DNA from 3 places in the Phascolarctobacterium succinatutens genome. Region 2 is predicted to be linked to each of the others. Evidence: predicted binding sites of a transcription regulator. Region 2 holds the regulator's gene; each other region holds the start of a gene.

Region 1 (5,238 bases), 110 kb from region 2:
TTACAAAGCTCAGTCCGGCAGAGCAGATGAGTGCCACAACCGCAGGACGCAGACCGTTCAGAATACCGCGAATCGGACCGATATCACCATATTTGAAGAATAATTTTGCGAGTGCCAGCACGATAAATACAGAAGGGAAAACAAAGCCCACAGTTGCCGCAACAGCACCGGGCAAGCCTGCAACCTTCGTACCGACGAACGTCGCCGCATTGATACCAATAGGACCCGGCGTCATCTGCGAAATCGTAAAAATATCAATAAACTGCGGCATAGTCATCCATGCATGATTTTCAATAACCTCCGCCTGAATCAGCGGCATCGAAGCATAACCACCGCCGACGCAAAAGGCACCAACCTTGACAAAGCTCCAGAAAAGCTCCCAATAAATATACATCTCGCCGCCTCCTTACGCGTACTTCTTGTCACGCAGCAGGAAGAAGCCGATAACAGCATCCACAACGACTGCATACATCAGATTTACATTAAAGAAATAATTGGCAATAAAGGTACCGACAATAATCAAAAGCGGCAGTGCCAATTTTTTCTTCAGCTCTTTTTTGAGCAGGTCAATCGCAACGTTAATAATAATAGCCGTCGCGCCGCACTGCATGCCCTTCAAAACCAGCTGAATATACTGGTTATGTGCAAAGGCATCATAAGCGTAGGAAATAATGCTCAAGGTAATCAGCGGCGGCAAAATAGTTGCCAGCAAAGCAGTAAGCGTACCGCGGATACCGCCAAGCTTGTAGCCCATGCTAATTGCCGCATTGGCTGCCACAACACCCGGCGCAGACTGCGCAATCGCCACAAGGTTCAGCGCTTCCTTATCATCCATCCATTTATACTCATCAACAAATTTGGCCTTCAACAGCGGAATGATTACAAAACCACCGCCGATAGTAAAGGCACTAATTATAAAGGTTGATTTGAACAGCTTCCAGTAAAAATCTTTTTCGGCTGCAGCTTCACCCATTATCAACAGCTCCTTCTGTCCATAGAATGAAATTATTATAGCATATTTGCCAGCAAAAAACATAATTAGGCTGCACTAATAGCTAAAATTTTTTCAGCCGCGGTTTTTTGTAACAAAAAAGCACACCCTGCTACCAAATCAGTAACAGAGTGTGCTATCTATAGCCTACTCAAGCTATATTATACAGTTTTGACATCCGGCCTGCAGATTACATCATACCGGGCATGCCGCCGCCCATCGGAGGCATTGCCGGCATAGCAGCGCCTTCCTTAGCAGGTTTGTCGGCTACGATGGATTCGGTAGTCAGAACCATAGAAGCGATGCTTGCAGCATTTTGCAGTGCGCTTCTGGTAACCTTAGTCGGGTCAACGATACCGGCTTCGATCATGTCAACATACTCTTCAGTCAGAGCGTTGAAGCCATAGCCTTTGCGGCTGCGTTTAATGGTATCAACGATAACAGCGCCTTCCAGGCCAGCGTTGTAAGCGATTTGACGAACAGGCTCTTCAATAGCGCGTTTAACGATTTCTACGCCGGTCTTCTCATCGCCGGTAGCTTTGATTTTTGCCAGAGCAGGCTGTACTTGCAGCAGAGCAGTACCGCCGCCGGCAACAATACCTTCGGCAACAGCAGCGCGTGTAGCGTTCAGAGCATCTTCAATGCGCAGTTTTTTATCTTTCAGCTCAACTTCGGTAGCAGCGCCTACTTTGATAACAGCTACGCCACCGGCCAGTTTAGCCAGACGTTCTTGCAGTTTTTCTTTATCGAAATCAGAAGTGGTTTCCGGAATTTGTGCACGGATTTGAGCAACACGTGCAGCAATAGCGTCTTTATCGCCCAAGCCGTCAACGATAGTAGTCAATTCTTTGGTTACGCGAACCTGACCTGCGCGGCCAAGATCTGCCATGCTTGCGCTGTCCAGCTTACGGCCAACTTCTTCACTGATAACGGTTGCACCGGTCAGAGTAGCGATATCTTGCAGCATTGCTTTACGACGGTCACCGAAGCCAGGAGCTTTAACAGCAACAGCTTTGAAGGTGCCACGCAGTTTGTTGACAACCAAGGTTGCCAGTGCTTCGCCTTCAACATCTTCAGCGATGATTAAGAGTTCGCCGCCGTTTTGAACAACTTTTTCCAGAACCGGCATAATGTCAGCAATCATGGTGATTTTTCTATCGGTAATGAATACGTACGGATTGCTCAGTACAGCTTCCATTTTATCAGCATCGGTTGCCATGTACGGGGAAATGTAGCCACGGTCAAACTGCATGCCTTCAACGGTTTCCAGATGAGTTTCCATGGTCTTGGATTCTTCAACAGTGATAACACCGTCGTCGCCAACTTTTTCCATAGCATCGGCAATCAGGTTACCGATTTCATCATCAGCTGCGGAAATAGAAGCAACTTGTGCTTTTGCAGCCTTGGTTTCAACCTTTTGGGAAACATTTTTCAGTTCGTCAACCAGTACATCAACTGCTTTTTTGATACCTTTTTTCAGAACCATCGGGTTAGCGCCGGCAGCAACGTTGCGCATACCTTCGTTAATCATAGCCTGTGCCAGAACGGTAGCAGTGGTAGTGCCGTCACCGGCAACATCGTTGGTTTTGATGGATACTTCTTTAACCAGCTGTGCGCCCATGTTTTCAAACGGATCTTCCAGTTCGATGTCGCGGGCAATGGTTACACCGTCATTGGTGATGGTCGGTGCGCCGAATTTCTTTTCCAGTACAACGTTACGGCCTTTAGGACCGAGGGTTACTTTTACAGCGTCAGCCAGAGCATTTACGCCACGCTCCAGGCTACGACGAGCTTCTTCATTAAACAGAATTTGTTTAGCCATTTTATATCGCTCCTTTGAAAATTCAATTAAAAATTAATTACAGTTTTTATGTTACTTCTCAATGGTTGCTAAGATATCGCGTTCGCTAAGAATCAGGTAATCCTTACCTTGATGTTTAACAGGAGTTCCGCTGTATTTTGCGAAGATAACTTCGTCGCCAACATTTACTTCGGGTTTAATCAGAGTGCCGTTGTCGCTGTATTTGCCTCTGCCTACAGCCAGAACCTTGCCCTGTTGCGGTTTTTCTTTTACTGCGGTATCCGGCAGGAAAATGCCGCTGGCAGTTTTTTCTTCTACTTCTACAACCTCTACAATTACGTGATCAGCTAATGGTTTTAACATTTTTATAACCCCTTTCGAGTATTCTTACTTACGTGAGAGCAATTTGCTTCTTGGTTATTAGCACTCATTTGTTCCGAGTGCTAACCACAATTCTTATTATATCCATATTAGGAAAAATTGCAAGTACTTTTTCGCTGTTTTTTACAAAATTGTCGCAATTCTGCTTCACGCCCTCAAAAATCGGCTTCAGCGTCCTGTTTTTTTGCTTCTCAGGCCCAAATTTTTGCTTGAACACAAAAAAAGAGCAGTTCACACTGCCCTTTCAGCTCATTGTTGTCTTTTGGCCGCAGCTGCAATAATGCTTTCCGCCAGCTCCTTCAGACTGATACGTTTGGCCATACTGAACTGCTGCATCTTACGGTATGCTTCCTGCTCCGTCATTCCGTGCGCTGCCATCAGGATACCCTTGGCACGGTCCAGCAGCTTACGTGTCTCCAAGCTTTCCTTCAGCTTATCAAGCTCCAGATTAAGCTTATGCATTTCCTGAAAGCGTTTGGCCGCAATCTCCATTGCCGGGAAAAGCTGTTCCTCGCGTACAGGTTTAACCAGATAAGCGATAACGCCTGCATCCGATGCTTTCTCGACAATATCCTGCTGACTGTAAGCTGTCAGCAGCAATACCGGAGCAATATTATCGGCAGCAATAATTTTTGCTGCGGTAATACCGTCCATAATCGGCATTTTTACGTCCATGATAATAAAATCAGGCTTTAACTCTTTAGCCAGCTTTACTGCTTCCTGTCCGTTGGCAGTCTCGCCTACTATTTTATGACCGGCATCCGCCAGCATTTCGCGCAAATCAAGACGCAAAATAGCTTCATCATCTGCCAATAATATTCTCAGTTTATTTAACATCTTCCAGCCCCCCCTTTGGAATTGTTACTAATGCAAGTGTACCGCCATCCTCACGATTCGTCAAGCTAAAGCTTCCCTGCAGGTCAGCTTCCGCCATAGTCTTGATAATTTTCAGTCCTAAGCTTTGACGGTTGCTGTTTAATGAAAAGCCTTCCGGAAGGCCTACACCGTCATCGGCAATTGACAAAACATAACGCTTGCTTTCTTCCGCAAAGCGCACCTTAAGGCTGCCGCTCATCCGGCCTTCGTAAGCATGTTCTATAGTATTCTGCAATAATTCGTTGAGAATCAAAGCGATACTTGTTGCTTTATCTGACGGCAGCTGTACAGGATCTGCTTTGAAATCGGCATGCAGGATAAATTCCGGATGCAGCATGCTGCTGATAATCGCCTGATAAATTCCCTTGGCCACCTTACCGACATCAATCAGACCGGTATCCTGCTGCGAAAGATACTCATGCACAATAGCAATGCTGTTGACTCTGTTGACGCAGTCACGTAGAACTATTTTGGTTTCGTCACACTGCGCGCGACGCTCCTGCAGGCGCAGCAGACTGGCGATGGTCTGCAGATTGTTCTTTACGCGGTGATGAATCTCTTTAATTACAACAGATTTTATCAGCAGCTCCTCGTCCTTTTTGCGCAGCTCGGTAATATCTTGCAAAATAACAATAGCACAACCGGCCTTAGGCCTGGGAATTACCGGCAGAATACGTATGGAAAGCAAAATGCCATGCATCGTAAATTCCTTGCTTTCCGCCGTGCCTGTTTCCATAACCATACCGACCAGCGGCCAATTTATAGCAACATCGTTGGTACGGCAGCCGACAAGATGAGAAATATCCATAACATCAAACATATGACGTGCACGGTTGTTGGCAGCAACAATCACTCTGTTGGCATCTACCACCATAATGCCGTCAGAAGGCCGCAGCCGCTGATAGTTGCTGTTATTGCTCAAATCCTGGCGCAGATTGCACAAAAGCTCCAGTGACTGAGCAATAATAATATCATCGGGAGCAGCACTTTCAAAGCTGACGGCACCGTAGCAATGTCCGCGGCTGTCACGCAGCGGAAAAACCTTCAGACTGTTGAACATGCCCAAAGCCCATTCACGCTTGCCGTTAACAGGCACATTTTTTTGCAGCACACGCGCAACGAGCGGCTCTTCAACCGCACGTACACGCCGACCCGTCATATCCGGGCGCACATTGCCGACCTGTGTCAT
Region 2 (5,238 bases):
CTGCAGACATTGCGCAGCCTTGGCTTTGACCGCATCAGCTTCGGCGTACAGTCGCTGCAGGATGACGAGCTGCGGGCGATAGGACGCATTCACAACGCACAGCAGGCACTGGAGGCGTTGGCATTGGCACGCAAAGCAGGCTTCGCACGCATCAGTGCGGATTTGATTTACGGCCTGCCGTCGCAGACGCTTACCAGCCTGCAGGATACGCTGGAGCGTTTGGCCGATACGGGCATAGAGCATATTTCTGTTTACGGCCTGATTGTGGAGGATGGCACGCCGTTGGCAAGCCTTGTGGACAAGGGCAGAATAACTTTGCCTGATGACGATACTGCGGCGGACATGTATGAGCTGGTGCAGAGTTTTTTGCGCGAGCGTGGCTTTGAGCGCTACGAAATTTCCAACTACGCGAAAAACGGACAGTATTCACGCCATAATACCGTTTACTGGGAATATCATCCCTACATGGCCTTCGGCGCTGCTGCCTGCGGCTTTGATGGGCAAAGACGGCGTACCGGGCTTATTACGGTAAAGGAATATATCGGGCAGCTGCAAAGCTTCGGCGGTGACGATTTACGTGCAAGTGCATTATATAATGTAGAAGAATTATCTTGCGCAGAGCTGTTGGAGGAGTTCATGTTCATGGGACTGCGCCGCAGCGAAGGTGCGAGCCTGGCGGAGGCACGCGAGCGCTTTGGCGTTGATGTGCTGCAGCGCTTTGCCTCCGAGCTGGCGCCGCTGTTTGAACAAAAGCTTATTGCGTATGATGCAAGCACGCAAAGACTGCGCCTGACAGAGCGTGGTATGGAGGTCGGCAATCAAATATTTGAAGTTTTTGTGATAACTTAAAAATAAATCAAAAAGGTGTTGACAATAAAGTAGGCTAGTGCTATCCTAGTATCAAGATGTTAGCACTCCTAATGAAAGAGTGCTAACAATCAAATGAGGTGGGAATATGTTAAACGAAAGAAAGAAAAAAATTCTCCAGCTCATAATTGAGGATTATATTTCAACTGCTGAGCCTGTAGGTTCAAGGACGATTGCCCGCAAATATGATTTGGGCCTCAGTCCAGCGACCATCCGTAACGAGATGAGTGACCTGGAGCTCCTGGGTTATCTGGAGCAGCCGCACACCTCGGCCGGACGTGTACCGTCGGCTCAGGCTTATCGTCTTTATGTTGACTCGCTTGTTGAGCCGGGCACTCTGACAGATAATGACAGAGCACTGATTAACGGCTGGTTCAGCGAAAGACGCAGAAGCATTGATGAAATCTTCCAGTCAACGGCTAAAATCCTTTCCCGGATGACGAAGAATGTTTCAATGGTGCTGGCTAACCGTGATGCCGGTGCGTGCTTCCGTTATATGAAGTTTTTACCTCTGGATGAGCACCATGCCATCCTGTGCATTGTAACAGATGACGGCAATGTGGCCAATTGCGTGGTAGAAATTCCTTTGGGAATGCGGCCGGAGGAGCTGGACTACATGGCAGGACGCGTCAGCAGACTGCTGGAGGGCAGAGCGCTGGCGAACATTACCGAGGACCTGCTGCAGGCGGTGCATACCAATATAGCAGATGATAAGCTGCTGTTCACATCGCTGGTACAGTCCATCCGCCAGATGCGTCAGAAATACCAGCAGCAAAAGGTTTTCCTGGGTGGCACCAAGCAGCTGCTTAACCAACCGGAATTCCGCGATGTGGAGCGTGTGAAGAATCTTCTGGGTATCCTTGAAGAGGAGCGCGTAGTACGCGATTTGCTGAGGGCAGGCGAGGACAGCGGACTGAAGATCACGATTGGCAGTGAAAACAAATTCACCGGCATTCAGGATTGCAGCATGGTACAGGCAACCTACCGTCTTAACGGTCAGATAGTCGGTACGATGGCAGTTCTTGGCCCGACGCGTATGGAATACGGCAAGGTAATTACCGTAATGGATTACCTGCATAAGTATTTGAAAACGATGTTCGAGCAAAAGCCCGACAATAAATAAAACTAAGGAGGAAGAGCCTTGCAGGATAATGAAATGAAAGAAAAACAGGCTGAGCAGGAGGCTGCGGAAGCGAAGGCTGCCGAACAGGAAACTGCGGAAGCTGCAGAAGCTGAAAAAGCTGAAGATGCAAAAAATGCGGAGGAAGCCGCTGAGCCTGAGGTTGACCCGAAGGATGCCAAAATCGAAGAGCTGCAAAATCGTTTATTGAGATTGCAGGCCGATTTTGAAAACTTCCGCCGTCGCACCAATATAGAAAAGGAACAGCTTTCCAACTTTGTAACAGCAAATGTGGTTGGCAAGTTCTTAAAGGTTTTAGATAATTTTGAGCGTGCTGAAGCAAGCGTCGAAAAGGGCGATAATGTGGATGCAGTTGTCGACGGTATGAAAAAAATCCGCCGTCAGTTTGAAGATGCCTTCAAGGATCTGAAGGTAGAAGAAATTGAAGCTCAAAATGCCAAGTTTGACCCGAATATCCACGAAGCTGTAATGCGCGGTCATAATCCGGAGCTGGATGATGAAATCGTAGATATGGTTTTCGAAAAAGGCTATAAGCTGGGTGACAAGGTTATCCGTCACAGTAAGGTAAGAGTAAACACCAACGAATAAAGCTGGCGTGCTCTTCACAATAAATTTAAAAAATATATCACATCGATTCGGTAAAAATGCGGCAGCTGCCGCATCACCGAAGGATAGTAATCAGGAGGATAAAAATCATGGCTAAAGTAATTGGTATTGACTTAGGTACTACTAATAGTGTTGTTGCAGTTATGGAAGGCGGCGAACCTACCGTCATCACTAACCAGGAAGGCAGCCGCTTAACCCCGTCTGTTGTAGGCTTTGCTAAAAACGGCGAGCGTCTTGTTGGTCAGCTGGCAAAACGTCAGGCAGTTTCCAACCCTGACAGAACCATCAGCTCCATCAAACGTCACATGGGCGAAGGCTCTTACAGAGTAACTGTCGATGACAAAAAATATTCCCCGGAAGAAATTTCCGCAATGATTCTGCAAAAACTGAAAGCTGATGCAGAGGCTTATCTGGGCGAAACCGTATCCCAGGCAGTTATCACTGTTCCGGCATACTTCAATGACAGCCAACGTCAGGCTACTAAAGACGCAGGCAAGATTGCAGGCCTCGATGTTCTGCGTATCGTCAACGAGCCTACCGCTGCTTCTCTGGCATACGGCATTGATAAAACCGACGACCATACCATCATGGTATACGACCTCGGCGGCGGCACCTTCGATGTATCTATTCTGGATGTCGGCGACGGCGTATTCGAAGTAAAAGCAACCAACGGTGATACTCATCTGGGCGGCGATGACTTCGATAAGAAAATCATGGACTGGATGGTTGACGAATTCAAGAAAGCTGAAGGCATTGACCTTTCTACCGACCGTATGGCTATGCAACGTCTGCGTGAGGCTGCTGAAAAAGCTAAAATCGAATTGTCCGGCGTTATGAGCACCAACATCAACCTGCCGTTCATTACTGCAGGTGCTGACGGCCCGAAACATCTGGATATGGACCTGACCCGTGCTAAATTCGAAGCTATGACTGCCGATCTGGTTGAACGCACCATGGGCCCTGTTCGTCAGGCCATGAGCGATGCAGGTCTTTCCACAAGCGATATCAGCAAAGTAATCCTGGTCGGCGGTTCTTCCCGTATCCCGGCTGTACAGGCTGCTATCAAAGCATTCATGGGCAAAGAGCCTTACAAAGGAGTTAACCCGGACGAATGCGTTGCAGTAGGTGCTGCTATCCAGGCTGGCGTTCTCTCCGGTGAAGAAGGTACCGGCAACGTACTGCTGCTGGATGTAACTCCGTTGTCCTTGGGTATTGAAACCCTCGGCGGTGTATTCACCAAGATTATCGACCGTAACACCACTATCCCGACCTCTAAGAAACAGGTATTCTCTACCGCTGCAGATAACCAGCCTTCCGTTGATATCCATGTTCTGCAAGGCGAACGTGAAATGGCTGCAGACAACAAAACTCTGGGCCGCTTCGAGCTGTCCGGCATCCCGGCTGCACCGCGTGGAATTCCTAAAATCGAAGTTTCCTTCGACATCGATGCTAACGGTATCGTTAACGTAAGCGCTAAAGATCTTGGCACCGGTAAAGAACAAAAGATTACCATTACCTCCTCCGGCACCCTTGATAAGGACGAAGTAGACAGAATGGTTAAAGAAGCAGAAGCTAACGCTGAAGCTGATAAGAAACGTAAGGAAGGCGTAGAAGTTCGCAACCAGGCCGACAACATGTGCTATCAGGCTGAAAAGACCATGAAAGACATGGAAGGCAAAGGCAAGGACGAATTAATCGCTAAGGTTAAAGCTGCAGTTGACACCCTGAAAGAAACCATGAAGGGTGACGATCTCGACAAGATTAAAGCTGATACCGAAGCTCTGACCAAACCGCTGTACGAGCTGAGCGCTGAGCTTTACAAAGAAACTCAGGCACAAGAGGGTGCTGCGGGCGCACAAGGCGCTGCAGGTGCTCAGGGTGCTAAAAAAGCCGATGACGATGTTGTTGACGCTGAAGTTGTTGACGACGACAAGAAATAATCCTGTCTATAAAGCACCGTCTGCGTTGTTAGGACTCCTCGACGTACTAAAAGTACGCCGTCGTCGTTTCGCCTAGCATCTGATACCTTCTCACCAGCCTTCGGGTTGGGTGAAAAGAACCATCTGTGTTATTGATGCAGACGTAAAAAAGTAATATAATATTAGTGCCCAGCTGCTGTGGCAACCGCCATCATGCATCTGGGCATTATATGCTTAAATAATATTCGTTAGAAAAGTTTTAGGAGGCGCCTGTTTTGGCTAAGAGAGATTATTATGAGGTACTGGGAGTAAGCAAAACAGCTTCCCAGGACGAAATAAAAAAAGCATTCCGTAAACTGGCCCTGAAATATCATCCTGACCGTAATAAGGGCAACGAAGAAGCCATGAACAAATTCAAGGAAGCCAATGAGGCTTACAGTGTCCTTTCCGATGAGCAGAAGCGCCAGCAGTATGACCAGCTTGGCCCTGATGCCTTCGAACAGGCGCAGACTGCCGGCGGCGCCGGCGGTAATCCGTTCGGCGGAGGCTTCGGTGGCTTTGGCGGCGGAGGCATGGATGATATTTTCGATATGTTCTTCGGCGGCCAGGGACGCGGTCGCGGCGGCCGCGAAGCGGGCCCGCAGCGCGGTGCGGATTTGCGCTTTGATATGGAAATTACCTTTGAAGAGGCAGCATTCGGCGTAG
Region 3 (5,238 bases), 710 kb from region 2:
CGCTTTGGATTGTCAGATTCTCAAATTTTTTTGCCAGGTCTTGCATAAGATCTCTCTTTTCATTTTAGCACAGATGCAATAAAAAATACATAAGCAGTTATCAAGGCGCTAAAAAACAAAAAAAGAGCAGTACGCTGACGATTAGAAATCGTCAGTATGTACTACTCTTAGAATGTACCATGTAAATGGCCTTGCTTAAGCTTCTGCAGATAAGGTGTATCTGCAGGATATACTGCTTATTTAATTGTCCGCAGGTAAATCAGCCCGAAGCGAAATTTAGTTACAGTTTTCAAGAACTTAATTTAAGTTTACTTGAATTTGAGGTGGATGTCAAGAGAGAACACGGCTTGTGCCTGCCCCTCAGGTAAGGTGCCGAACGTAGTGAGGCGGAAAGGAGCTACGAGCAGACGGAAGGGTTGTGTAAGCTATGACTTTGGGAAGAAAGGTAATCCTCTCCTTGGGGAAAGGTGGCATCGCGTAGCGATGACGAAGAGGGGTCCATCATACATATGCTATTAGTAAGTTTATAAACAACAATCCCCTCTCAGTCGCCCCACCACCCAAACGCAAAAGAACCGCCTTGCGGCGGTTCTCTGCCGACAGCGCCGGAGCGCTGCCGATTTTAGGAAGTTTTTGTATGAAGGTTTATCAGAAAGTGAAGGTTACGTCAGTCCAGAAGCGATGGTCTTTGGTACGATCAAGATCAGCAGCAATACCAGGAAGCTCTTTCATCAGCTTAGATTCGGTGTTGTAGTATGCAACGTTAGCTACGATGTTTTTAGCGATGGTGTAGTTAGCGCCTACGCCGAAGCCCTTGAAGCCGGTCATACCAAAGGTGTTAGCATCGGTGGTGTGTGCAACATAGGTTTGTGCGCCTTGGTCATAGTATTTAGCCCATGCGCCCCAGCTGCCTGCATCCTCAGCCTTTGCACCCTTATAAGCCAAGCCGATAACAAAGCCGTCATCATCCAGGTATTTATCAATAGCTTTGTTAATGTTGCCATCACTACGATCATTAAGTTTGTCAGCAGACAAATCACCCTTCAGATACATAGCGGACAGATTGAAATGACCAATATCATAGCTCAGGCCTGCATGCCAGATGCCGTTGTCAATATCAGTTTTACCATAGAAAAAGTCAGGGATCTCACCAGAGGGAGCACCGAGGGATTCTACAAAGCCAGTGCCCATATCTTTAAATTTAGTATAACCGGCAGTAGCCTTCAAGCCCTTAGCCAGCTCGCCTTCAAGAGCTAAGCCCCAATACTTGCCGCCGTTAGTAACATCACCAGTGAACACTTTGTCGGTGCCGCCATAATCAGTAATCGTAACAGGAACTACAGTAATATCATCAGTTGCCTTGCCTGCAAAGCCTTTTAATTTAAGCTTATTGCCATAAGACAGCTCCAGACCATCAGCACGGGTATCATAGATATTGCCGTCAGCAATTACCAGGTTATAACGGCCTGCACGTACTGCCATGCCGCCCAGCTTGCCGTCTACATAAGCGCGTTGGAAGCTTGTATTTTCATCACCGGCATTATTATTCAGGTTCTGAACATTCTGCAGCATGCCGGTGTAGGTCCAGTCATCATTAATCATACCGTTAATCCAGATGCGGGAACGGATATCTGCTACATGGTTGGATTTATTGCCCAAAACTACGGAATCCAAGTTATCATTTTCACCCTTAAATCTTGCCATTGCACCGTCTTGGTTAACATAACGGAAGCGAACTTCACCGGTTACTTTAACGTTGTCAGCCTTTTTCTCCAGGTTAGCTACGCGCACGCCCAAATTGTCCAGCTCGTTAGCAAATTCTGCTGCCAGCTTGTCAACGTTAGCGCCTTTTGCCATTGCTTTAGCAACGATTTGCGCCATTTCATAGCGAGTCATCAGCTTGTCACCGCCGAAGGTGCCGTCACCATAGCCATCAATTACACCTGCAGCTGCCAGCTTGCTGATGCTGTCATATGCCCAGTGGCCGGCAGGAACGTCGCTGAACGGATTAGCAGCGTAAGCGGAAGCGGTTACACCAAGAGCCATTGCCATTGCGAGTACTAAAGACTTTTTCATGATAAATTCCTCCTCTTTAAGTAAAGTATTCTTTTACCTTGCGGAGGCTTGCGCTGCCTGTTGCCAAAATTTGCCTTGTTTCATTTTGGGTTTTGCATTGCTCGCTCCGTTCGGTAAAGCCGGAAAAGCAAGAAGGATTGGTTGTTTTTCCTTTGCTTCTGGCTGTAGTATATCGAATTTTTAGTAACTTGTCCCTACCCGAAATGGCAAATTCGGGTAGGATGAGGAGAAATTTTGGGGATTTTTTGGGGGAATCTTAGAAAAAATTTTAGTTTTAGTGCTTATTTTAACTTAAGTGAGCATATGAAACTTTGGGAAGAAAAACGAGGCTCTCCTCGGGGAGAGCTGGCGCCCGCTAGGGCGACTGAGAGGGGACTGCAGTTTGTAGGCTTACGTTTGAATTTAGATTAAAGAAAATTCGCACACAGAGATTATTTGCTTGCAACCGTTATGCTTACGAATAGCATTATTTTCAGCATATCCCCTCTCCGCCTCGACAAGCTCGGCACCTCTCCCCAAGGAGAGGCTTTTCAGTACTGCTTTTCATCTGTAAGGTGCCAAACGTAGTGAGGCGGAATGGAGACGCAACCAGATGAGACTTTAATAAAGAAAGATGAGGCTCTCCTTGGGGAGAGCTGGCGCCCGCCAGGGCGACTGAGAGGGGGACTGCAGTTTGTAGGCTTACGTTTGAATTTAGATTGAAGAAAATTCGCACACAGAGATTATTTGCTTGCAACCGTTATGCTTACAAATAGCATTATTTTCAGCATATCCCCTCTCCGCCTCGACAAGCTCGGCACCTCTCCCCAAGGAGAGGCTCTTTAGTACTGCTTTCCATCTGTAAGGTGCCGAACATAGTGAGGCGGAAGGGCTCTCTCCCCCACTTTTTGTAATTTCTGTGAAATCGTCAGAAATTAGCACTCAATGCTTGACAGTGCTAACAAATAGTGGTATAACATAATCAACAAAGGAAATGAGCTACAGGAGCTGCAAGGGCAGCACCCGCAAAGCACAAATCCCGCGTTGGCAAATCAAATCAATACTTGCTGCATCAACATTAAAATGACTACAACAAGCGCAATAAAATTGGAGGAATGACTTATGATGATGCCTAGTGTATTTGGTGAAAGCTTATTTGATGATTTAATGGATTTCCCGTTTGAGAAAGAGTTCTTCGGTCATCGCAATCCGTTGTACGGCAAACATGCCCAGAACGTTATGAAAACCGATATCAAGGAATCGGATACCGCTTATGAAATGGATATCGACCTGCCGGGCTTCAAAAAAGAGGACGTCAGCGCCAAACTGGAAAACGGTTATCTGACCATTACCGCCGCTAAAGGCCTCGACAAGGACGAAAAGAACGATAAAGGCGTTTATATCCGCCGTGAACGTTACAGCGGTCAATGTGCAAGAACCTTCTATGTCGGTGAAGCAGTTACCCAGGAGGATATCAAGGCTAAATTCGAAGACGGTATCCTGAAGGTTACTATTCCTAAGGTTGAGCCTAAAAAAGTCGAAGACAAAAAATATATTGCCATTGAAGGCTAATACATAAAAACCACATCATCCTTTCAAAATGAAACAGCCGCCGGAGCACAAGCTTCGGCGGCCGTTTTGTTGTTATGTTAAATTAAATGTTGTTTCTCGGAACCAGGTCTTCGGACTTCAGAGTGCCTTCCTTCGCGCGCTCTGCAAATTCGGCAGTTGCGGTAAAGAGAACGTCACTGGAGCTATTGAGCGCAGTTTCGCAAGCATCCTCCAGTACGGAGATGATAAAGCCAACACCAACAACCTGCATAGCGATATCATTGCTGATGCCGAAGGAAGCGCAGGCAACCGGAATCAGCAGCAGAGAGCCGCCGGCAACACCGGAAGCACCGCAGGCACCAACGGTAGAAACGATGCACAGCAAGAGAGCTGTCGGCATATCAACATGAATACCCAGAGTATTGGCAGCAGCAAGTGCCAGTACGGAAATGGTGATGGAAGCACCGGCCATGTTGATGGTTGCGCCTAACGGAATGGAAATTGCGTAGGTATCAGGATTCAGGCCCAAACGTTTGCACAGAGCCATGTTAACCGGAATGTTAGCAGCGGAGCTGCGGGTAAAGAAAGCATACACGCCGGATTCGCGGATGGTTGCCCAAACCAGCGGATACGGATTGCGGCGGATGTTGAAGTAAACAATCAACGGGTTCATAACCAGCGCTACCAGGAAGTAGGAGCTGATGAGCACTGCCAGCAGATGTATATAGCTGGAAATTGCGGACAGACCGCTGTCGCTGATGGAGGTTGCCACCAGGCCCATAATGCCCAGAGGAGCGAAATGGATAACCCATTTAACAACCAGGGTGATTGCCTTTGCAACATCATCCAGAGCATTTTTAGTAGTTTCGTTGGCAGCCATATTCATAGCAATACCGAATACTACAGCCCATGCCAGAATGCCGATGTAGTTGGCATGCAGCAAAGCAGCAATCGGGTTATCTACAACACTCAGAATCAGGTTATGCAGAACCTCAACAATGCCGCTGGGCGGGTTGAGCTTAGCATCCGCAACCTGCAGGTGCAGAGTGGTAGGTGCCAGGAAGGACAGGCTTACACCAACTAAAGATGCAAAGAAGGTGCCGATAACATATAAGCCGATAATAGGCTTCATATTTGCTTCGCCGCCGCTTTTCTTTTTGGCCATAGCGTTCATAACCAAGAAGAAAACCAGCACCGGAGCAACGCCCTTTAATGCTTTTACAAACAGGTCACCGAAGATAGTAACAACAGGTACCACTTTCGGTACATAAAGTGCCAGCAGAATGCCGATGACAAGACCAACGGCAATTTGCTTGATGAGTGCTACTTCATTGATAATCGCAGCAAATTTTCTAAACATAATGAATTCCCCCTAATTTATACTCCCGTATACAACGATGTTCATAGTATATAACATAAGTTAAACAATGTCAAGTCTACAATGAGTATTGTGTTTGCAGAGTAGACATCGAATTTATCCGTACTCATAATAGGGACTATTACCCTTAAAATATAAGTAAGTGTTAAGCTTGTTACAAAAGTACGCAGGCCGAAAAAAATTTTTGCGTACTATTGTGTAATGAGAGAATATCTTTACCGGCAGTTGACATGCATATGATTATAAACTATGCT

The links. Region 2 encodes HrcA, which represses chaperone genes, less so after heat shock. Its sites were predicted from a motif close to TGTTAGCACTCNNNTNANNNGAGTGCTAACA; they were not measured.
Region 1: the regulator HrcA is predicted to act here: its motif matches at 3,211-3,241, upstream of groES (co-chaperone GroES).
Region 3: the regulator HrcA is predicted to act here: its motif matches at 2,989-3,019, upstream of M5E81_RS11175 (Hsp20/alpha crystallin family protein).

What each region holds. Positions count from the first base shown of each region.
Region 1 is NZ_CP097284.1:1,717,162-1,722,399, forward strand. It holds gene M5E81_RS08105 (chromate transporter) at 1-394, opposite strand, end outside; gene M5E81_RS08110 (chromate transporter) at 407-973, opposite strand; gene groL (chaperonin GroEL) at 1,182-2,813, opposite strand; gene groES (co-chaperone GroES) at 2,865-3,155, opposite strand; gene M5E81_RS08125 (ANTAR domain-containing response regulator) at 3,423-4,010, opposite strand; gene M5E81_RS08130 (sensor histidine kinase) at 4,000-5,238, opposite strand, start outside.
Region 2 is NZ_CP097284.1:1,608,069-1,613,306, reverse strand. It holds gene hemW (radical SAM family heme chaperone HemW) at 1-849, shown strand, start outside; gene hrcA (heat-inducible transcriptional repressor HrcA) at 956-1,990, shown strand; gene grpE (nucleotide exchange factor GrpE) at 2,009-2,596, shown strand; gene dnaK (molecular chaperone DnaK) at 2,704-4,554, shown strand; gene dnaJ (molecular chaperone DnaJ) at 4,809-5,238, shown strand, end outside.
Region 3 is NZ_CP097284.1:2,317,797-2,323,034, forward strand. It holds gene M5E81_RS11165 (Rpn family recombination-promoting nuclease/putative transposase) at 1-46, opposite strand, end outside; gene M5E81_RS11170 (S-layer homology domain-containing protein) at 649-2,076, opposite strand; gene M5E81_RS11175 (Hsp20/alpha crystallin family protein) at 3,178-3,627, shown strand; gene sstT (serine/threonine transporter SstT) at 3,710-4,966, opposite strand.